Regions from separate parts of the Planococcus sp. FY231025 genome, predicted to be linked through region 2. Evidence: predicted binding sites of a transcription regulator. Region 2 holds the regulator's gene; each other region holds the start of a gene.
What was found. The regulator Rex, encoded in region 2, represses fermentation and respiration genes when NADH is low (regulators of the CRP and FNR family bind a similar motif). The targets are predictions, from matches to a motif close to TTGTGAAATATTTCACAA.
Positions count from the first base shown of each region.

Region 1: ACTL32_RS00600 (AtpZ/AtpI family protein) is a predicted target of Rex. The motif match lies at 2,342-2,359, and genes of this name have one in related genera.
Region 3: ACTL32_RS04240 (cytochrome C oxidase subunit II) is a predicted target of Rex. The motif match lies at 3,939-3,956, and genes of this name have one in related genera.

Region 1 covers NZ_JBQJJG010000001.1:124,889-131,002, reverse strand. Annotated here, with positions in the region: gene atpF (F0F1 ATP synthase subunit B) at 1-402, opposite strand, end outside; gene atpE (F0F1 ATP synthase subunit C) at 568-792, opposite strand; gene atpB (F0F1 ATP synthase subunit A) at 853-1,563, opposite strand; gene ACTL32_RS00605 (ATP synthase subunit I) at 1,591-1,962, opposite strand; gene ACTL32_RS00600 (AtpZ/AtpI family protein) at 1,967-2,188, opposite strand; gene wecB (non-hydrolyzing UDP-N-acetylglucosamine 2-epimerase) at 2,425-3,540, opposite strand; gene upp (uracil phosphoribosyltransferase) at 3,629-4,258, opposite strand; gene ACTL32_RS00585 (EAL domain-containing protein) at 4,456-6,114, opposite strand, start outside.
Region 2 covers NZ_JBQJJG010000006.1:2,812-8,925, reverse strand. Annotated here, with positions in the region: gene groL (chaperonin GroEL) at 1-261, opposite strand, end outside; gene groES (co-chaperone GroES) at 580-864, opposite strand; gene ACTL32_RS09425 (CPBP family intramembrane glutamic endopeptidase) at 1,060-1,851, shown strand; gene tatC (twin-arginine translocase subunit TatC) at 1,870-2,640, opposite strand; gene ACTL32_RS09415 (twin-arginine translocase TatA/TatE family subunit) at 2,653-2,847, opposite strand; gene ACTL32_RS09410 (redox-sensing transcriptional repressor Rex) at 2,938-3,570, opposite strand; gene ACTL32_RS09405 (ABC-F family ATP-binding cassette domain-containing protein) at 3,700-5,640, shown strand; gene tsaD (tRNA (adenosine(37)-N6)-threonylcarbamoyltransferase complex transferase subunit TsaD) at 6,005-6,114, opposite strand, start outside.
Region 3 covers NZ_JBQJJG010000004.1:188,026-194,139, reverse strand. Annotated here, with positions in the region: gene ACTL32_RS04260 (GNAT family N-acetyltransferase) at 1-300, opposite strand, end outside; gene ACTL32_RS04255 (isoprenylcysteine carboxylmethyltransferase family protein) at 804-1,358, opposite strand; gene ACTL32_RS04250 (b(o/a)3-type cytochrome-c oxidase subunit 1) at 1,593-3,245, opposite strand; gene ACTL32_RS04245 (cytochrome c oxidase subunit II) at 3,247-3,714, opposite strand; gene ACTL32_RS04240 (cytochrome C oxidase subunit II) at 3,754-3,879, opposite strand; gene ACTL32_RS04235 (Crp/Fnr family transcriptional regulator) at 4,039-4,740, opposite strand; gene ACTL32_RS04230 (universal stress protein) at 4,952-5,404, shown strand; gene ACTL32_RS04225 (murein hydrolase activator EnvC family protein) at 5,673-6,114, shown strand, end outside.

The DNA.
Region 1 (6,114 bases), on a different contig from region 2:
GCGGACTGCTGCTAGCGCCTGGTCTCTTTCGTTGGCAATTTCCTGCACTGCAGAGTCTTTCATGCGGCCAGCTTCAGCACGCGCAGTCGCGATAATGTCCTGACGCGAAACTTCGCCTTGCTTTTTGGCATTCTCTACGATTTCCTGCGCTTGAACGCGCGCTTCTTTAAGCATGCTGCGCTGTTCTTCAAGCAATTTCGCGGATTCTTGGCGGCTGTTTTCAGCCGTTTCGATTTCGCTTGCGATCAAATCTTCACGCTGCTGCATGATGCCCATCAAAGGGCCCCAAGCGAACTTTCTTAGCAAGAATAGCAATACTAGAAAGACGGTAAGCGTTGCAAGGATATCTCCACCGTTTAAAAATTCTCCAGCTGCACCGAGTACAAGGTGATCAAAAAACACGATTGTTTCACTCCCTTCAAGAGCCTAAAATTCAAATTGTTCTATAGTAAGATCTATGATTTGTAAGAATGTTTTTTTCGGAAATCAAATGGGTTATACAAACATAAATGGCGAAAAACATGCCGAAGCACTCCCGCCATTCTGCTCTTTGTATAAAGCCGGCTACTACTGGTTCATTACGATGAACGCGATAACTACGGCGATGATCGGTAGTGCTTCAACCAAAGCTACCCCGATGAACATTGTTGTTTGAAGAACGCCGCGTGCTTCTGGCTGGCGAGCGATACCTTCTACTGTTTTTGAAACGATAAGACCGTTACCGATACCTGCGCCTAGTGCTGCTAAACCTACTGCGATTGCTGCTGCTAATAAACCTAATGAACCTGTCATTGTGATGTGTCCTCCTCAGGATAGTTGTTTTTTTGTGTGCTCAATTCGAGCGTTTTATACTCAATGGTCGTCGCTAACTTTATGCGATATATAAACCATCGTCAACATAACGAAAATGAATGCTTGGATTGCCCCGATAAAGATCGAGAATCCTTGCCATACCATCATCGGAAGGAATGCTGCGGCAAAACCGACTACACTTGCTCCACCGAGTCCGGCCAATAAAGCCAATAAGATCTCACCGGCGTAAATGTTCCCGTAAAGACGCAGACCGAGTGTCAGCGTATTTGCGAATTCTTCAATGATCTTCAGCGGGAATAGGAATGACATCGGTTTGAAATAATCCGCCCCATAGCCTTTCACGCCTTTCATCTTGATGCCGTAGTAATGGCTTAAGACGATGATCATTGCCGCCAGTGTCATTGTCACAATCGGATCTGCTGTTGGGGATTTCCACCAAAGATCACCATTGATGATGATCGAGAACGGAAGCCCGAGCATATTCGATACGAAGATGAACATAATAAGCGTAATTCCTAGTACGTGGAATCGGCCGCCTGTTCTCCAGTCCATATTGCTTTTAATGATGCCCTTGACGAAATCCATGATCCATTCCATGAAGTTCTGCATGCCTGTCGGCTTGAGCTTCAGATTCCGTGTAGCGATAAAAGCAATTAGGAAAACGATAAGAGCGGCTACAATTAGCATCATTACGTTCGACAAGTTAAACCAGATCCCGAACACTTCATACATTGGAGCGCCATGATCCACGATAGTTTCACCTCTCTTTCCACTTTCTTAATGGTGTTTCACGTGATAAACAATCCGTTCTGCCAACAACAGAACATAAGGGACCATTAACCCAATTACCGTACTGACCAAGTGAATATGCTCTGCGAAAAGAATTGCTATCGCAACAGCGGCAACACCTGATGCAAACCGTAATGCCGTTCCAAGCGAACGAACTTTCGAGCCTTCTGCCACCGCCCGGTCGAATTTCTCCATCCGGCGAACCAAAATCCACATATTATAGATTCCGAACAAAGTTCCAATTATGAGGCCTGCGAAAACTGCCTGGTACGGGGTGAATCCCCAACCGATGACAAATGCCGCCAGGATGAAAAAGATCATCTTTTTTAAGCGTTCATAAATTTCCCTAAGTCCATCCATTTTTTTACTGGTCTCCTGATTCGAATTTTCGGACGGTCTGAAGCATCGCCCATATTCCGAGAGCTAATCCCAGGAACAGGAGGATGATCAAGAAAAGCGGGGCGGTTCCGAATTGTTCATCGAGCCACATACCTGTGAACAGACCGATGAGCACGGACCCGACAAGTTGTGAGAGGATGGCACTGTAAAGAGCCATCGCTTGTAAGGGACTTTTTGATGGGCGCATGATAAACCCCTCGAGTTTCGTTTGATTTGACATTTTACCCCTAAAAAGAGCAGTCGCATCAGGCTTTCAGAACAACATCTTTTATGTATGAAAACCTTCTCATGCATACCCTTTGTAAGCATACAATAGGGGTAAAATCATGTCAATTGCTAGTAGTGAAAAACATCACAAGCGATTTCGGCCCGACATATTGTTGACAAATTTAAATTTAAATGTCAAAACAGCCGGTTTTCCGCTTATTTATTCCCGAAATATTCGTGCAGCGCTTTGACGATCCGCATTGATGCTTTGCCGTCCCCGTAAGGGTTCGAAGCATGCGACATGCTTTCGTAAGCCGCCTTGTCCGTCAGCAATTCCTTCGCGAGGCGGTAGATGTCTTCCTCGTTCGTGCCGGCAAGCTTCAGCGTTCCGGCATCGATGCCTTCCGGGCGTTCGGTCGTGTCGCGCAGCACAAGGACCGGTTTGCCGAGCGACGGCGCTTCTTCCTGTACGCCGCCTGAATCCGTCAAGATGAAGAACGAGCGCGCTGCGAAGTTATGGAAGTCCAGCACTTCAAGCGGTTCGATCAAATGGACCTGGCGGTTGTCGCCGAAGATTTCGTTCGCCACTTCGCGCACTGCCGGATTCAAGTGGACCGGGTACACAACTTGGATATCGTCATGCTCTTCCGTCAGGCGTTTGATGGCACGGAACATATTGCGCATCGGTTCGCCAAGGTTCTCACGGCGGTGGGCAGTCAGGAGGATCATCCGGTCGCTGCCGATCTTCTCGAGCATCGGATGCGTGTAGTCATCGCGCACGGTCGTCTTCAATGCGTCGATGGCCGTGTTGCCGGTTACGTAAATCGTTTCCTCTTTCTTGTTTTCCGCGCGCAAGTTCTGTGCGGACTTTTCAGTCGGCGCAAAATGGATATCCGAAATGACGCCTGTCAGCTGGCGGTTCATCTCTTCCGGATACGGCGAGTATTTATTGAATGTACGGAGCCCTGCTTCTACGTGTCCCACTGCAATCTGGTTATAGAATGCCGCCAGGCTTGCAACGAATGTGGTCGTCGTGTCGCCATGGACCAGCACGATATCCGGCTTCGCTTCTTTCATGATTCCATCCAGGCCTTCCAGCCCGCGGACAGTAACGTCGCTCAGCGTCTGGCGCTCTTTCATAATGTTCAAATCGAAATCCGGTGTGATCTGGAAAGTCTCCAGCACCTGATCCAGCATTTCACGATGCTGTGCCGTGACCGCGACAAGCGGTTCGATCGTTTCCGGATGCTTTTGCAGTTCCAGTACGAGCGGAGCCATCTTGATCGCTTCCGGCCGCGTTCCGAAAATCGTCATTACCTTCAACTTTTTCATTGAGCATATCCCTCGCTTTGATTTGTTAAGGAGCGGCCCGGAGGATTCCCCAAAGGCTTGGAGAACCCTTCCCTTTCCGCTGGGTCCCTTACTTCGTTCCGAACAACCGGTCTCCTGCATCCCCAAGTCCCGGAACGATGTAGCCATGGTCGTTCAGTTTCTCATCAAGAGCCGCAATGTAAATGTCGACGTCCGGATGCGCCGCCTGCAAGGCTTCAACGCCTTCCGGAGCTGCGATGATGCACATGAAGCGGATTTTAGTCGCTCCGCGTTTTTTCAGCGAGTTGACGGCTTCGACTGCCGAACCGCCTGTCGCAAGCATTGGATCGACGACGATGAATTCCCGCTCCTGTACGTCGGACGGCAATTTCAAATAATATTCCACTGGCTGCAATGTTTCCGGATCGCGGTAAAGGCCGATGTGCCCCACTTTCGCTGCCGGTATCAATTTCAAGATGCCATCGACCATGCCGATGCCTGCGCGAAGAATCGGAACAACGCCCAACTTCTTCCCTGCCAGCACATTCGACTTCGCCATTTGCACCGGAGTTTCCACTTCAATTTCTTCAAGCGGCAAATCGCGCGTGATTTCGAACGCCATCAAAGTGGCGATCTCGTCCACGAGTTCACGGAACTCTTTTGTTCCGGTTGATTTGTCGCGGATGTACGTCAATTTATGCTGGATTAACGGGTGATCAAATACATATACCTTGCCCACTTGCACATCTCTCCTTTTCAAACATGATCTTAAACAGTATAACAGAATTTCCCGGAGCAAAGGAGAGCCAGCATGCATTGAGACTTTTCAGTTATTTTCAAAAGGAAATAAAAAAGGGGCACCGGTTCGATTCCGGTACCCCTTCGCTTTCCAACTCTCTATCTTGGTACTTCCCCTGCCCGATTGCTTCGCATTGCTTATAGAAGATTCGCTTCCTCGAGCGACATCGGCCGGTAGAAGTAATAGCCCTGGCCGTAGCGGCAGCCGGTGTCGATCAGCATGCGCCGCTGCTCCTCGGTTTCGATGCCTTCCGCGACTGCTGTCATGTCGAGATTGCCCGCAAGCTGGACAATCGTCCGCACTATCGCCAGCGTTGCCGGCTCGTGCATCCGGGAGATGAACGAGCGGTCGATCTTGATCTCGTGCACCGGGAGTTTCTGGAGGTAGCTCAGTGACGAGTACCCCGTGCCGAAGTCATCTATTGAACTGGTGAAGCCGTAATTCTGCAATTGCTTGAAGACTTTATAGGCCGTTTCAATGTCGACAAAGCCGATGCGCTCGGTGATTTCAAGGCGCAGCCATTCCGGCTCGATGCCATACTCAGCCGCCGTGTCCACCAGGTAAGGGATGAACGAATGGTGGAAGAAATGGTCGGTTGAGATATTGACTGCGACCTGGCGCAGTTCCAACCCGTGTTCGCGGCGTTTTTTCAGCCAGCTGAGCACGCGCTTCAGGACGTGCTGCTCCAGCATGCGGATCTTGCCGTTCTTCTCGGCTGCCGGAATGAAAACATCCGGCGAAATATTCCCAAGCTCCGTGGAAAACCAGCGGGCCAAGGCTTCAAAGCTGACGATAGCCCCGCTGTTCAAATCGACTTTCGGCTGCAGGTGGACATTGATTTCCTCCCGGCGTATCGCAGCCGTCAATTCATTGGCAATGCGCAAGTCGCGCATCATGAACTCGTCGTGCTCATTTTCGTAGTAGCAGATCGATTCGCCAGCTTTCAGTTTGGCTTTCGATAACGCACTGTCCGCGTGGCGGATCAGCTCATCCGGGTCGTTCTGTTTCGGCGTGATAATCGCCACGCCCATTTTCAGCGTCAGGAACAACTCCATATCCTGTATGCTGGCTGGCTCCACAGTACAATGACAAAGCACTTCCAGACAGTCAGGGACTTTGGTGAGTGGAGTCTGGCAAAATATAGCAATAGTCGAGTCTGAAAAACGGGCAATAAGGTTGTCGGTAGGCAACTTGGCTAAAAGGAACCGTTTGCCGACTTCCTTCACCACCGCATCTCCTGCACGGTGCCCGTATTGATCGACCATTTTGACATATTCATCCGTTGAAATAAAGGCGATGAAGCCTTCTTTCTGTTCATTGACCATATCGCCGATTTCATTCATGAAATAATTCCGGTTCGGAAGGCTGGTCTCCTTGTCGACATACGCCAATTCCAGAATATCCTCCTGCTGGCGGAAGTACTTGATGATGAGCGAAACGATCGGGGCGATCCCTTCAATAAACTCGCGGTCATCCTGAGCCAGTGAAGCCCGGAACGGGAAATAGATGCCGAAGGTGCCGATTGCGTCCCCGTCCGCATCGAGAATCGGAACCGACCAGCTCGAGACGAGCCCGAACATATCGACCAGGTTCTGGTGGTCTTTCCAGAGCGGGTCGGTCTTCATGTCTTCTACGACTACTGTTTCCTTGCGGTGGAACGCGGCTCCGCATGTACCGGTATTTTCTTCTGCATAAATTTCGCTGATTGCTTCATGGAAACGGTTCGGCATCGAGGTGCCGGCCGCTGCCCGGAACCGTCCGTCGTCCCCGACGAGCAGGACTGTGCATTTAGCGTC
Region 2 (6,114 bases):
ACCGTCACCCGCGATGTCGTTGGTTTTAGAAGCAACTTCCGCCACCAATTTCGCGCCCATGTTTTCAAATGCGTTTTCAAGCTCGATTTCTTTCGCGATCGTTACGCCGTCATTTGTGATGAGGGGTGAACCGAATTTCTTCTCAAGCACCACGTTGCGCCCTTTCGGCCCAAGCGTCACTTTCACTGCATCTGCCAATTTATCAACACCGCGCAGCATCTGGCTGCGTGCATCTTCGCTGAATAAAATCTCTTTTGCCATGTTAAGTTTCCTCCTCTATCGATTGGAAAATATAATTTTAAGAGTTTACTGCAAGGCTATCTTGCTTGCAGATATGGAGCAAAATAGCGGAGAAGTACGTACTGCTCCTGCAGTGCTGCGCACTTCGTCGCAAAGACTTGCCCTCGCAAGCTTCGGGTAAGTCTTGCCTGCGGGATAGCGAGAAAGCCGAGACCCTGCAACGCTCTTTCATGTTTCGAAGCTAGCGTAGCGATGCAGAAACAGTCGCGAAGCGACGAAGCGGCTCGGCGCTCGCCCGCGGCAAGCGCAGCTATTTTGCGGAATATCAGCATTAAACTATTAGCCCAATACAGCCAAGATATCGTTTTCGCGTAGGATCAAGTATTCCTTGCCTTCGTATTTAAGTTCAGAACCTGCATATTTCGAGAAGATGATCCGGTCGCCTTCTTTGACGTCCAGCTCAGTGCGCTGTCCATTGTCACGGATGATTCCGTTGCCTACAGCGATCACTTTGCCTTCCTGCGGTTTTTCCTGCGCTGAACCCGGCAGTACAATCCCGCTTGAAGTTTTCTCTTCTGCTTCAACAAGCTCGATGATTACGCGATCTCCTAGTGGTCTTAACAATTGAAACACCCTCCTCAGATTATCTAAATATTCTACATTAGCACTCTCACTCTTTGAGTGCTAACCCACTTCTCAGTTTAATAAAATAACCTGCCATTTGCAAGTCAAAACATTCTACTTTTTTAAATCTTTGCGTGAAGGAAATGAAAGTTCTACAATAGAGGGAGCAAGCTATTATGAGAGGAATTTAATTTAATGAAAATAAATTTTAAAGCTAAGGCAGATACAGGCCGCTACGGCAAAAGCAAAGTGAGCCTCAGCGCGAAGCGCGGAACGAAGAAAACTCCGCTTTACATTCTGCTGCTGTTTATCGCCGTCCAATTGTCACCGGTTTTATTCATCACACCGACCATGGAATATTTTATGGGCCAAGGCATGACCCGCGCCGAGGCGAAGCTTTCCACTTCCGGCTGGCTCATTGCGGCCTCGATGGGCATCGGGTTCGTTGCCGCTATCGTCTTGATCCTGCGGGATAAACGCTTTTTCGATATCTGGAAAGGCAAAAAAGCTGGCCCGTTCGCGGCGGTCGGCTGGGGGCTTCTCGGCTTCCTGCTGCTCTTAGTCGGGCAATCGCTCGCTGCCATGATTGAGATTGCGATCGGCATCGAGCCGGGCTCCGAGAACACGATGGGGCTTGTGCGGATTGCGGAAGCCGTGCCATTGACAATCCTGGCCGTTGTCCTTTTCGGGCCGGTCCTTGAAGAGCTGGTTTTCCGCCGCGTCGTTTTCGGCTCGCTCAACCAGACGACAAACTTCTGGATAGCGACGTTGATCAGTGCACTGGTCTTCGGCCTCGTCCACATGGAATTCACGCACCTGCTGCTGTACTTCACAACTGGCCTGATTCTCGCCTTTTTGTACCAGCGGACAAAGCGCATCATCACGCCGATCATTGCGCATATCCTGTTGAACGGCTATGTCATGCTTATCCAGCTGAATATGGAGAAAATCCAGAACTTCCTTAAGCAGATGGAAAATCTCCAATAGAAAAAAGCCTTCCCCGAATCAATTCGGCGGAAGGCTTTCTTGTTGTTCGATAATTTGTTGTTGTTGTTCCGCTTTCAAAAACTTGCGGTAGCCGATTTTGGCAATGACACCACTAAACTCATACAGGACGATCAACGGAAGTGTCACAATCATATGCGAGACGATGTCTGGAGGCGTGATGAATGCCGCAATGATCACCAATCCAAGATATGAATACTTGCGGTACTTCGTCATCAGCATCGGCGTGATGATGCCGAGCCGAGTCAGAAACAGCATCAACACGGGCAGCTGGAAAATCAGGCCGAACGGCAGGGTGATCTGGAACAGGAACTGGAAATATTCATTGATGCCAATCGTTTCCTGGATATCCATATTGTCAGAGATGTTCAGCATAAAGCCGATTACATACGGGAACAGGATCAAATACGCAAAAGCGATTCCGCCTAAAAATAACAGTAAGGAAAACGGAATATAGCTTAACGTCGCTCTCCGCTCCTTATCGAGAAGCCCAGGGCTGATAAACGCCCAGAACTGGTACATGATTACGGGCGAAGTGATGATCAACGCTAAAATCATTGTTACTTGCATAAAGATCTTGAGCGGATCCGTAATTTTGAACGCGTTCAAGGTCAGATTTTTCGCTTCTTCCGTATATTGCAGATACTGGATCAATGGCTGTGCAAGAAAAAAGCTGATAATCAACGCTAATACAAAGAAAACGACTACAATGGTGAGCCGTTTTCGCAATTCTACTATATGTTCAACTAAAGTCATTTCTTTTTCTGTCATCAGACAAACATCCTAACGTATTTCCTTTTGCTCTTCTTTCTTTTTCAGATCTACTTTGTCGTCATCATCATCTACAAGTCCTTTTGTAGCGTTTTTAAACTCACGCAAAGACGAACCAAAAGCTTTCCCGAGTTCCGGCAACTTTTTAGGACCGAAAACTAGTAAAGCAACAATACCAATAACAATTATACTCATTGGACCTGGCATACGAGGCACCTCCTGTATTATGGCTTTATTCTACATCATTAGAGCTCTTTTGGCTATTTCGAGAAGCCCTTCAAATGTGAAGGTTTTAAGTCATTGCTGCTTGATCTGATAGATCAGCGTCTGCAGCTCGACGGAAAGGTCGATCGTCTGGACGCGGATATGGTCCGGCACCGAAATGCGGACCGGCGTGAAATTGAGGATCCCTTTGATGTTCATCTTCGCAAGGCGGTCGGTCACTTCCTGGGCGGAGCGCGACGGGACGGTCAGGATGACGACTTCGATGCCGTATTCGGCGATCTTCTCTTCGATGCGGTCCGGATGGAACGTATCGATGCCGCTGATCTGCTCCCCTTCGGCCGGGCTGTTCGTATCAAACGCCAGGACGATCTTCGTGTTGTGGTTGCGCTGGAAATTATATTTCAAAAACGCACTTCCCAGATGCCCGACGCCGATCAGGGCAACATTCGTCGCTTCATCCTGGTCAAGCGTCTTGCGGAAAAACGCCAATAGGTCCTGGACGTCATAGCCGTAGCCCTTTTTGCCGAATGCGCCGAGGTGCGAGAAATCCCGGCGGATCGTCGCCGAATCGATTTTCATCGCTTCGCTCAGTTCCTGGGAGGAAATCCGCTTCTGCCCCGCATTCGCGAAGTTCTGGATAAACCGGTAATATAGCGGCAGGCGCTTGGTGGTGGCCTGTGGAATTTTAGATGGTTCTTGTTGCATGCAAGGTCCCTCCTGAGGAGCTTTTCAAATCGATACTATCTTACATTAGGCGCCCCCATATGTAAAGCTGGCTCAATTGCGAACGGGCGCCCCATCGGCTACACTTAATAGAGAATAGAGGTGACCTGCATGATAGTGCTACAAGTAAACCAAGTCCATAAATCGTTCGGAGCGGACGAGATCCTCTCCGGCGTCAAACTGGAAGTCCAGCACCGCGACCGCGTTGCCCTCGTCGGCCGCAACGGTGCGGGCAAATCGACGCTACTGAAAATCATATCCGGTGAAATGTCTTATGACAGCGGCGAGATCATCATGCCGAAAGATCTGACCATCGGCTATTTGGAACAGCAGACCGACCTGGAGTCCGATGCGACGATTTGGGACGAGATGATGACCATCTTCACCCACTTCCGCGAACAGGAAGCCCAGCTGCGCCGGCTTGAAGCGCAAATGGCGGACCCTGGCGTCTACAACGATGCCGAACAGTACGGGAAGGTCATGAAGGAATACGACGCCTTGCAGCATAGCTTCAAGGACGCTGGCGGCTATCAGTTCGAAGCCGATACCCGCACCATTCTCCACGGCATGAAATTCTACCCGGATGACTACGGCAAAAAAGTGGTTTCATTGTCCGGCGGCCAAAAAACGCGCCTGATGCTGGCCAAGCTGCTGCTGGCAAAACCCCAGCTCCTCATACTCGATGAGCCGACAAACCATCTCGACATCGAAACGCTGAGCTGGCTCGAGAATTACCTGAAGAACTACCCTGGCGCCATCCTCATCGTGTCGCATGACCGCTATTTCCTCGACCAGGTCGTGACGCTCGTCTATGAAGTGTCCCGCCACCGCGTCAAGAAGTTCACCGGCAACTACAGCCGCTACCTCGACGAGAAAGCGAAGCAGTACGAACTCGACATGAAGCAATTCGAAAAGCAGCAAGGCGAGAAAGCGAAGCTTGAGGACTACGTCCAGCGCAACCTCGTACGCGCCTCGACCACGAAAATGGCGCAGAGCCGCCGGCGCGTCCTGGAGAAAACCGATTGGATGGAAGCGCCGGACGGCAGCGAGAAATCCGCCCGTTTCGGCTTCACCATCGCCAAGCAGAGCGGCAACGATGTGCTGAACGTACGGGACCTAGCCATCGGCTACGGCAGCGAGCCGGTTTCCGAGAACATCTCCTTGAAGCTGTACCGCCAGGAAAGCATGGCGCTTGTCGGGCCGAACGGCGTCGGCAAGTCCACACTGCTGAAGACGATCATGAAGGAACTGAAGCCGCTTGCCGGCGATATCCACTACGGCACCGGCATCCAGTTTGGCTATTACGACCAGGAGCAGGCCAACCTGAAAGGCAATAAAGTGCTGCTCAATGAATTATGGGACGATTACCCGCACGTCAACGAAAAGGACATCCGCGGCATACTCGGCCGCTTCCTGTTTTCAGGGGACGATGTGCTGAAGCCGATCTCCACCCTTTCCGGCGGGGAGAAAGCCCGCGTGGCGCTGGCCAAGCTGATGATGCAAAAAGCGAATGTCCTGCTGCTCGATGAGCCGACGAACCATTTGGACCTCGATAGCAAGGAAGTGCTCGAGAATGCGTTGATCGACTATCCCGGCACCATCCTGTTCGTCTCGCATGACCGCTACTTCATGAACCGGCTGGCGACAAAAGTCATTGAGCTGACGAAAGAAGGCGCAACCGAGTACTTGGGCAATTACGATTACTTTATTGAAAAGAAGATTGAAATTGCCGAGCTGAAGGCGCTGGAAGCCGCTGAATCTTCTGTTACGGTTAAAGCCGCTCCGGTGGCGACCACTTCCCAGATCGACAAGGAAGCGAAAAAGCTCGAACGCCAACTTCTGCGCCAAAGCGAAGAAACCGAACAGGCCATGGAAGGGCTCGATTCGCAGATAGCCGAAATCGAAGCGCAATTATGCCTCCCGGAAGTTTTCCAGGACCATGAACGGGTTCTTCCGCTCCAGACCGAACTTGAAAAGCTGAAGACCAGCCATGAAGAAAAGATGGCCGAGTGGCTCGAATTGCAAGAACAATTGGAAAAAGTGCAAGCCTGACCGCATACATTTGTATGCGGTTTTTTGTTATTCTACATCTAGGTCAATACCTTTTCGCAAAATATTTATTTCCACAAAGTTGCTAACAAGAGAAGCAAGATTAAATCAACTATCAACAGGGTTTTCCACAATATCCACAGAGAAGAAAAATGTTATCCACATAGTTTTCCCATTCTATTCATACAATATGTAGAAATAAGAGTGTTTTCACGATAGTTATGAACAGCTTATTCACAATTTGTGCATAAGTACAAATGTTCTCTATTGACAGATAAAAGATTCTTCGTATTGCGAAGCATGCCGTAAAATACAAAAAAGCCCGAATTTGCTGACCTTTTAAAGGTGCAAATCCGGGCTTTTTCATTTAATTCCAAGAACCTAATTCCATGCCGGGACGGCCGTTCATCGCCATGTTCCCAGTGATGCCTTTTTCGAACATCACAGTTCCTGCAGCCGCAATCATCGCAGCATTAT
Region 3 (6,114 bases), on a different contig from region 2:
AGCAGCCTGGGCAAGGCCGCCGCCTTGGAAGCACGGCGCGATGAATAAGGGCCCAATCCAGAACTCATCGCCTTCTTTCCGCCGGATCCGGATCGCCCCTGCGAGCTTGCCGTCCGCTATGATCTTATAAACCCCGCCGTCCGGCTCCCTAATGCGCATTTCCATCTTCTCCAGCGGCTCAGTTGCCGGGCTGGTATCGAAATCAAGGTATTTCTCAAGAAGCGGCAAAAAAGCGGCATGCTGCATTTCCAAGAGCTGCTGCGCATCGGTTTCTTGCGCTTTTTCCAGCTTTATTGCCATCACCGCCCACCCCTTCGAACCATATTTACCTTTATTATACAACGGAGAATAGGCAAAAAGACATCTGCCCCAAAAATAAAAACCCTTTCCGCCACTCGGGCAAAAAGGGATTTGCTTATAGATCTGCTCCTTAAATTACTGCCTTTTCAAATGATAGAAAGTTTAGGGATACGGTGAATTAATAAAGAGAAAGTTGATATGCCGCTTCGGCGCTTTGGGCATGGCTCCCACAATGAGCCGGGAGGGACACCCGTCTCATTGCTTCGCCTAGCCCGTAGGCGCGCCGGCGCTAGTTTCAATCTTCAAAAGCTGATAACTTTATCCGTTTTAGCAGTGCTATCCAAGATATGAAGCAAAACAGCGGAGACGCCCGCGGGAAAGCGAGACAGCCGAGACCCCGCAAGCCGCTACGCGGCTGAGGAGGCTTGGCGCTCGCCCGCAGGCAAGCGCAGCTGTTTTGCGGAATATCGTCTACTACTGATCTCTACTTCACCGTTTCCCGATTAGTACACATAAGGAATCAGCCGCGCGCGCTGCTTCATCCAGTGTTCATACTCCGCTCCGAACTTTTCAACAAGAAGTTTTTCTTCATAATCGATCCGCTTCAAAAGCGCCCATATCATCAAGGCACCCCCGACAACTGCCGCTATAGGGCTGGTGAAATACAGCGGCATGCCAATTGCGATGAAAAGGAGGCCTGTATACAAAGGGTGCCGAAGCTTCCGGTACGGCCCTGAACTGACGATTTCATCGCCTTCACGGACGGTGACGTGCCGCGTGAATTGGGCCTTAAGGTGCAGGATGCCCCATAGCCGCAGAAAGACCCCGGCTGCAAATAGAAGCGTCCCCGCTGCGCGAAGAATCGGCGCCGCTGCCTCCGCACGCATTTCCTGCAGCAAAAAAGCCGCCAGGATGGTTCCGAGCAATACGATGAAAATCCGGTAGAACGAGCCTCTTTCCACCGGATCGCTCACAGATACACCTCGGTTCCGGAAAAACAGGAACTCGCCGATCCAAGCCAATCCGACTGCACTAAATATCCAATCAACCCATGTCATAGCCACGCCTCATTTTCCTGTCACTTTTCTAAAATATATAGAACATCCCTTTTGAATACAACTATAAGCCCACATGCACAAAACACCAGCAGGCTTTCTCTCCCAACGGTTGCGGAGAGAAAGCCTGCTGGTGTTTTATTCTTCTTCTGTAGTGGACAGTTCAACGAGCATCGCGGTGAACACGATGAAGATCGCCATTAAGGCCAAGACCATTGTGAACATTGTCATCAACTCCTACCAAGTTTTAAACCCTTCTGAACCAGGAGGTGCATTCTGGATCATGTCGCCGATCGGGATGGCGTAGGCGATGAAGATGAGTGCGAACGCAATGCCGATCCAGATGGTCCATTGTTCCAGGAATTTCGGTGTGTTTTCTTTGTCGCTATCCGCAAGCGGGAACTCGACAAAGTCTTCCGGGCGTTCCGCTTTCGGCGACAGGAACATCGTCATGATGACGATGTAGATCAAGATCATCGCAGAAAGGAACAGGATGCTGCCGCCGACAGCCATGGTGACGTGGTTGGTCAGTAGGCCGTCAAACCATTCCATTGCAGCCGGATGGTCGCTGTAGCCGGAATACGCTGTACGACGCGGCGCACCGAGAAGCCCGAGAATGTGCTGTGCTGTCGACATTAGCAGCATGCCGATCGACCAGGTGATGATCTGGACAAATCCGAGGCGCTGCATCGTCTTCGTAAATTTGCGGCCGGTCAGATACGGGATCAGCCAGAAGGTAAGGCCCATGAACGTCATCGCCACCGGCGTACCGACGGTGATGTGGAAGTGGCCGACAATCCAAAGCGTGTTGTGGACGACTTCATTCAGCTGGAAGCTGGCGTTGATGATGCCGCCTGCGCCGCCCGGGATAAAGAACGCCATGGCAATGAAAATCGATGTAAAGCGGACATCTTTCCAAGGCAGCAGGCGGAACCAGCCGAACAAGCCGGTAGCCCCTTTTTTGCGCCCTGAAATTTCAAACGTTGCGAACATGGAGAAAGCGGTCATAAGCGACGGCACGATAACCATGAACGTCAGAACTACCTGAAGGAATTTCCAGAAATTCGAGATGCCTGGCTCCGTCAATTGGTGGTGGAAGCCGACGGGAATTGAAAAGAGAATGAAAAGGACGAATGAAAGACGTGCGAGCGAGTCGCTGAATACTTTTACGCCGAGCAGTTTCGGTACGATCAAATACCAGGCCATGTATGCCGGCAGCAGCCAGAAGTACACAAGCGGGTGTCCAAAATACCAGAACAGCGAACGGCTGAGTTCTACGTTGATCGTATCCGTGAAGCCGAACGCCCACGGGATGTATTGGAAAAGAACTGTTGCGACAACGCCGAGGCATGAAATGATCCACATGATGATCGTCGTGATCGTCATGAAGGCAAACAGCGGGCTGTGCTCGCCTTTATGCTTTCTGCGCCATACCATGTAATGGCCGATCAGCGCGAAACTGCTGATCCACGTACCCACGACCCAAAGCGCCAAGCCGACATAGAACCAGCCGCTCGCTTTCAGCGGAGCATAAAACGTGTAAAGGACCGATGCCTGGCCCGAAACGATCATGATCGTTGCAAGGATGGTGCCGAGCAGCGTTACTGCGAAGCCGATCCAGGAAAACAGCCGGACTTTCGGTCCGAATGTGCCGATGCTTTTGCTCATGCCGGTGATGAAAAAGCCGAAAATGAAAAATGTCGTAAAAACAAGTGCAAGCAAAACGCCGTGTGCGGTAAGAATTTGGTAGTAGTCCAGCCAAGCGGGCAATTGCAGGGCGTCATTGCGGATGAAGACTTGGAGCAGGCCGGCGAGTGTGCCGATCAAAAACGCCGCGTAGGCGACTCCGATATTCCATAATGCGATTTTGCGGTCTTGTGCAGCGATCATCTTAAAACACCTCTATTTCAGTAAACATCATGTGGTGCCCGGTTCCGCAGTATTCGTTGCAGAGAATCAGGTATTTGCCGGGTTTTTCAAATGTGTAGGACTTTGTAGTGATCTGGCCGGGTACGACCATCATATTGACTTTAGTGTCATCGATCGTGAAACTGTGGACGACGTCCGTGCTCGTCGCTTTGAAAATGATTTCCTTGCCCGCCGGCACTTTCAGATCCGGTGCATTATAGCCGAATGCCATAGCCACCAACGTGACCTGGTACGTATCGTCGTCAAGCTGGCTGACGCCGGGATTGTCGAACGGCGCCGTTTCGTTCACTTTCTTCGGATCGATGGTTTCCATCCCGCCTGAAGGCGTATGGTCGTGCGAGAATGCGCTGACCCCTACGACGCTCAAAAAGACGATAAGTGAGGCGATTCCGAAGATCAGCCAAATTTTTTCAAATTTATGCAGGTGCATGTGTATCTTCTCCTTTTTTCTTCTGTTTCATTTCAATTGTTACCTTGCCACGTACATCATATAAACGATGACCCACATCGCGATAATGATGGCACCGACGAAAAACACGCTCATCAGCGTCCCTTTTAAATTCATGTCCTGATGTTCATCGTATTTTTTGCTCATTTTCTTCACCTCGTATGCTCTTCTCTTGTTTACAGATTAATCTCTACCCCGACACGGCACTGTGAGAAATATCACACCTGGAGGGTTTATTTTGCTAAGCGCCATATTTTTGACATAAAAAAAAAGCCCCCTTTGCCAAGGCGGCTTCATCATATGGCATTAATCAATTTTGCAGAACGAGATGGGGCAGTTTTCACAATTGATTTCGTATTTTAAATAGGAAATATCGTGAATGGCGATTTTTCCTTCTATATAAGAGATCTTTTCAACTTTTTTCAGATCGTTGAGCATGCGGTTGACGACTTCACGCGTCATGCCGCAGAAGTTCGCCAGTTCCTGGTTGGTGAGGACCATGTCGATCAGCACCCCTTCGCCATGCGGCACGCCGTAGCTGTTGCTCAAGCGGATCAATGTGGAATACAGGGCTCCTTTTTTGCCGTGCAGCATCAAATCCCGGAACTTGGTCTGGGTTTTCTGCTGGTCGATTCCCATCCATTTCATAAACGCGACTGCCAGCCGGCTGTTATCGAGCAACGCTTCCTCTAAATCTTCAATGTGGATCTTCATGCACACCACATCTTCGATCGCTTTCGCATCGAGCATGTAGGCCGACTGGTTTGAAAAGACCGTGACTTCTCCGACCAATTTCTGCGGCCCGCAGATGCGCAGCGTCAGCTCCCGCCCATTCGGCGTGATTTTGCCGATCTGCACTTTTCCGGCCTGTACAATATAGACGCCTTTGATCGGGTCGCCTTCTTGAAACAAATAAGCTCCTTTTTGATACTCTTTTATGCTGTGGCGAATCGATCGAAGCTCTTCCAGTTCAGATGATAAATCTTGATCAGACAATTGTTCTCTCAAAATCAACCCTCCTCCGGCACCGATGGATTGCGGCATCCTTATAAGGTCAATTTTAACACACCGGCTTTTCCCCGACTTAAGGAATTTCCGCTTTTTTACTTCCCCCCGTCACAGGAACGACGAATCTTTATTGCTAAGCTTTCTGCAAAGCAGGAACTGAATGGTGCCTTATCGAAATATACCAAGAGAGACGGAGAAGGAGGAATTTATTATGACATTACAATACAATACAATATTGGTGGCAATCGATGGCTCGAAAGAAGCGGAGCTCGCCTTCAAGAAATCTGTGGCCATTGCCTCGCGGAACAACGCGGCACTCCACTTGGTGAGCATCATCGATATTTCATTCGGTTCACTGGAAGCCTATGCCCGTGAATACGCCAGAGAAACAAAGAAATCCACCGAAGAGCTGCTGCAGCGCTATAAACAGGAAGCAACGGAAGCCGGAATTTCTAACGTCAACATCATTATTGAACTCGGTTCACCAAAAACAATGATTCCAGGCGAAATTGCCACTCGGATAGATGCCGACCTTATCATTTGCGGTGCTACTGGGCTAAATGCGGCAGAACGCATCTTTTTGGGTAGTGTTTCCGACCGCATTGTACGGGCAGCGAAGTGCGATGTACTTGTTGTAAGAAACCAAGATACAATTTCAGAATAATGATAGAAAATTTAAAAAAATCCCTATTCCTTTCCGAAGGATAGGGATTTTTTCTTTGTCCAAAACCGGAAGTCACAACTAAAGCCCTTACCCATGTTACAGGATTCTAAACATTTGATATGAAACTGTAATAAAAAATTGGGTTTCTTGGTGTTACAATACTTTTGCCGGCTTTTTTAGGACGGATCTTGCACCGTATTTTATTTTCTTAATATAGATGAATCATTATACAGATAGAAACACCGAAAGCAGAGAGGGGAAACAAATCGTGAATTTATTATCCAAATGGACCGCAGCAGCAACCGCGGCGGTACTCGCTTTATCGATTTTCATGCCTTCAGTGAGCGCCGACACGTTAGGCGACCTTAAAGGCAAGCAACAGGAAGCACAACAGAAACAGAGCGAATTGAATTCCGGCATCCAGCAAAAAGCGAGTGAAATTTCCAAGAACCAGACAAAGCTTGAATCGATTATGAGCAAAATCATGGAGCTTGACGGCAAAATCCAGGAAACTCAAGAAAAAATCGAGAATGTTCAAGCCCAGATCGATCAAACAAAAGCGGAAATCGAAGCATTGCAGGCTTCCATCGCCGAGCTTCAGCGCAAGATCGATGAACGGACAGCCTTGTTGCAAGAACGCGCCCGCGCTATCCAATTGAGCGGCGGATCTGTAGATTACATAGATGTATTGCTTGGCGCAAACAGCTTTG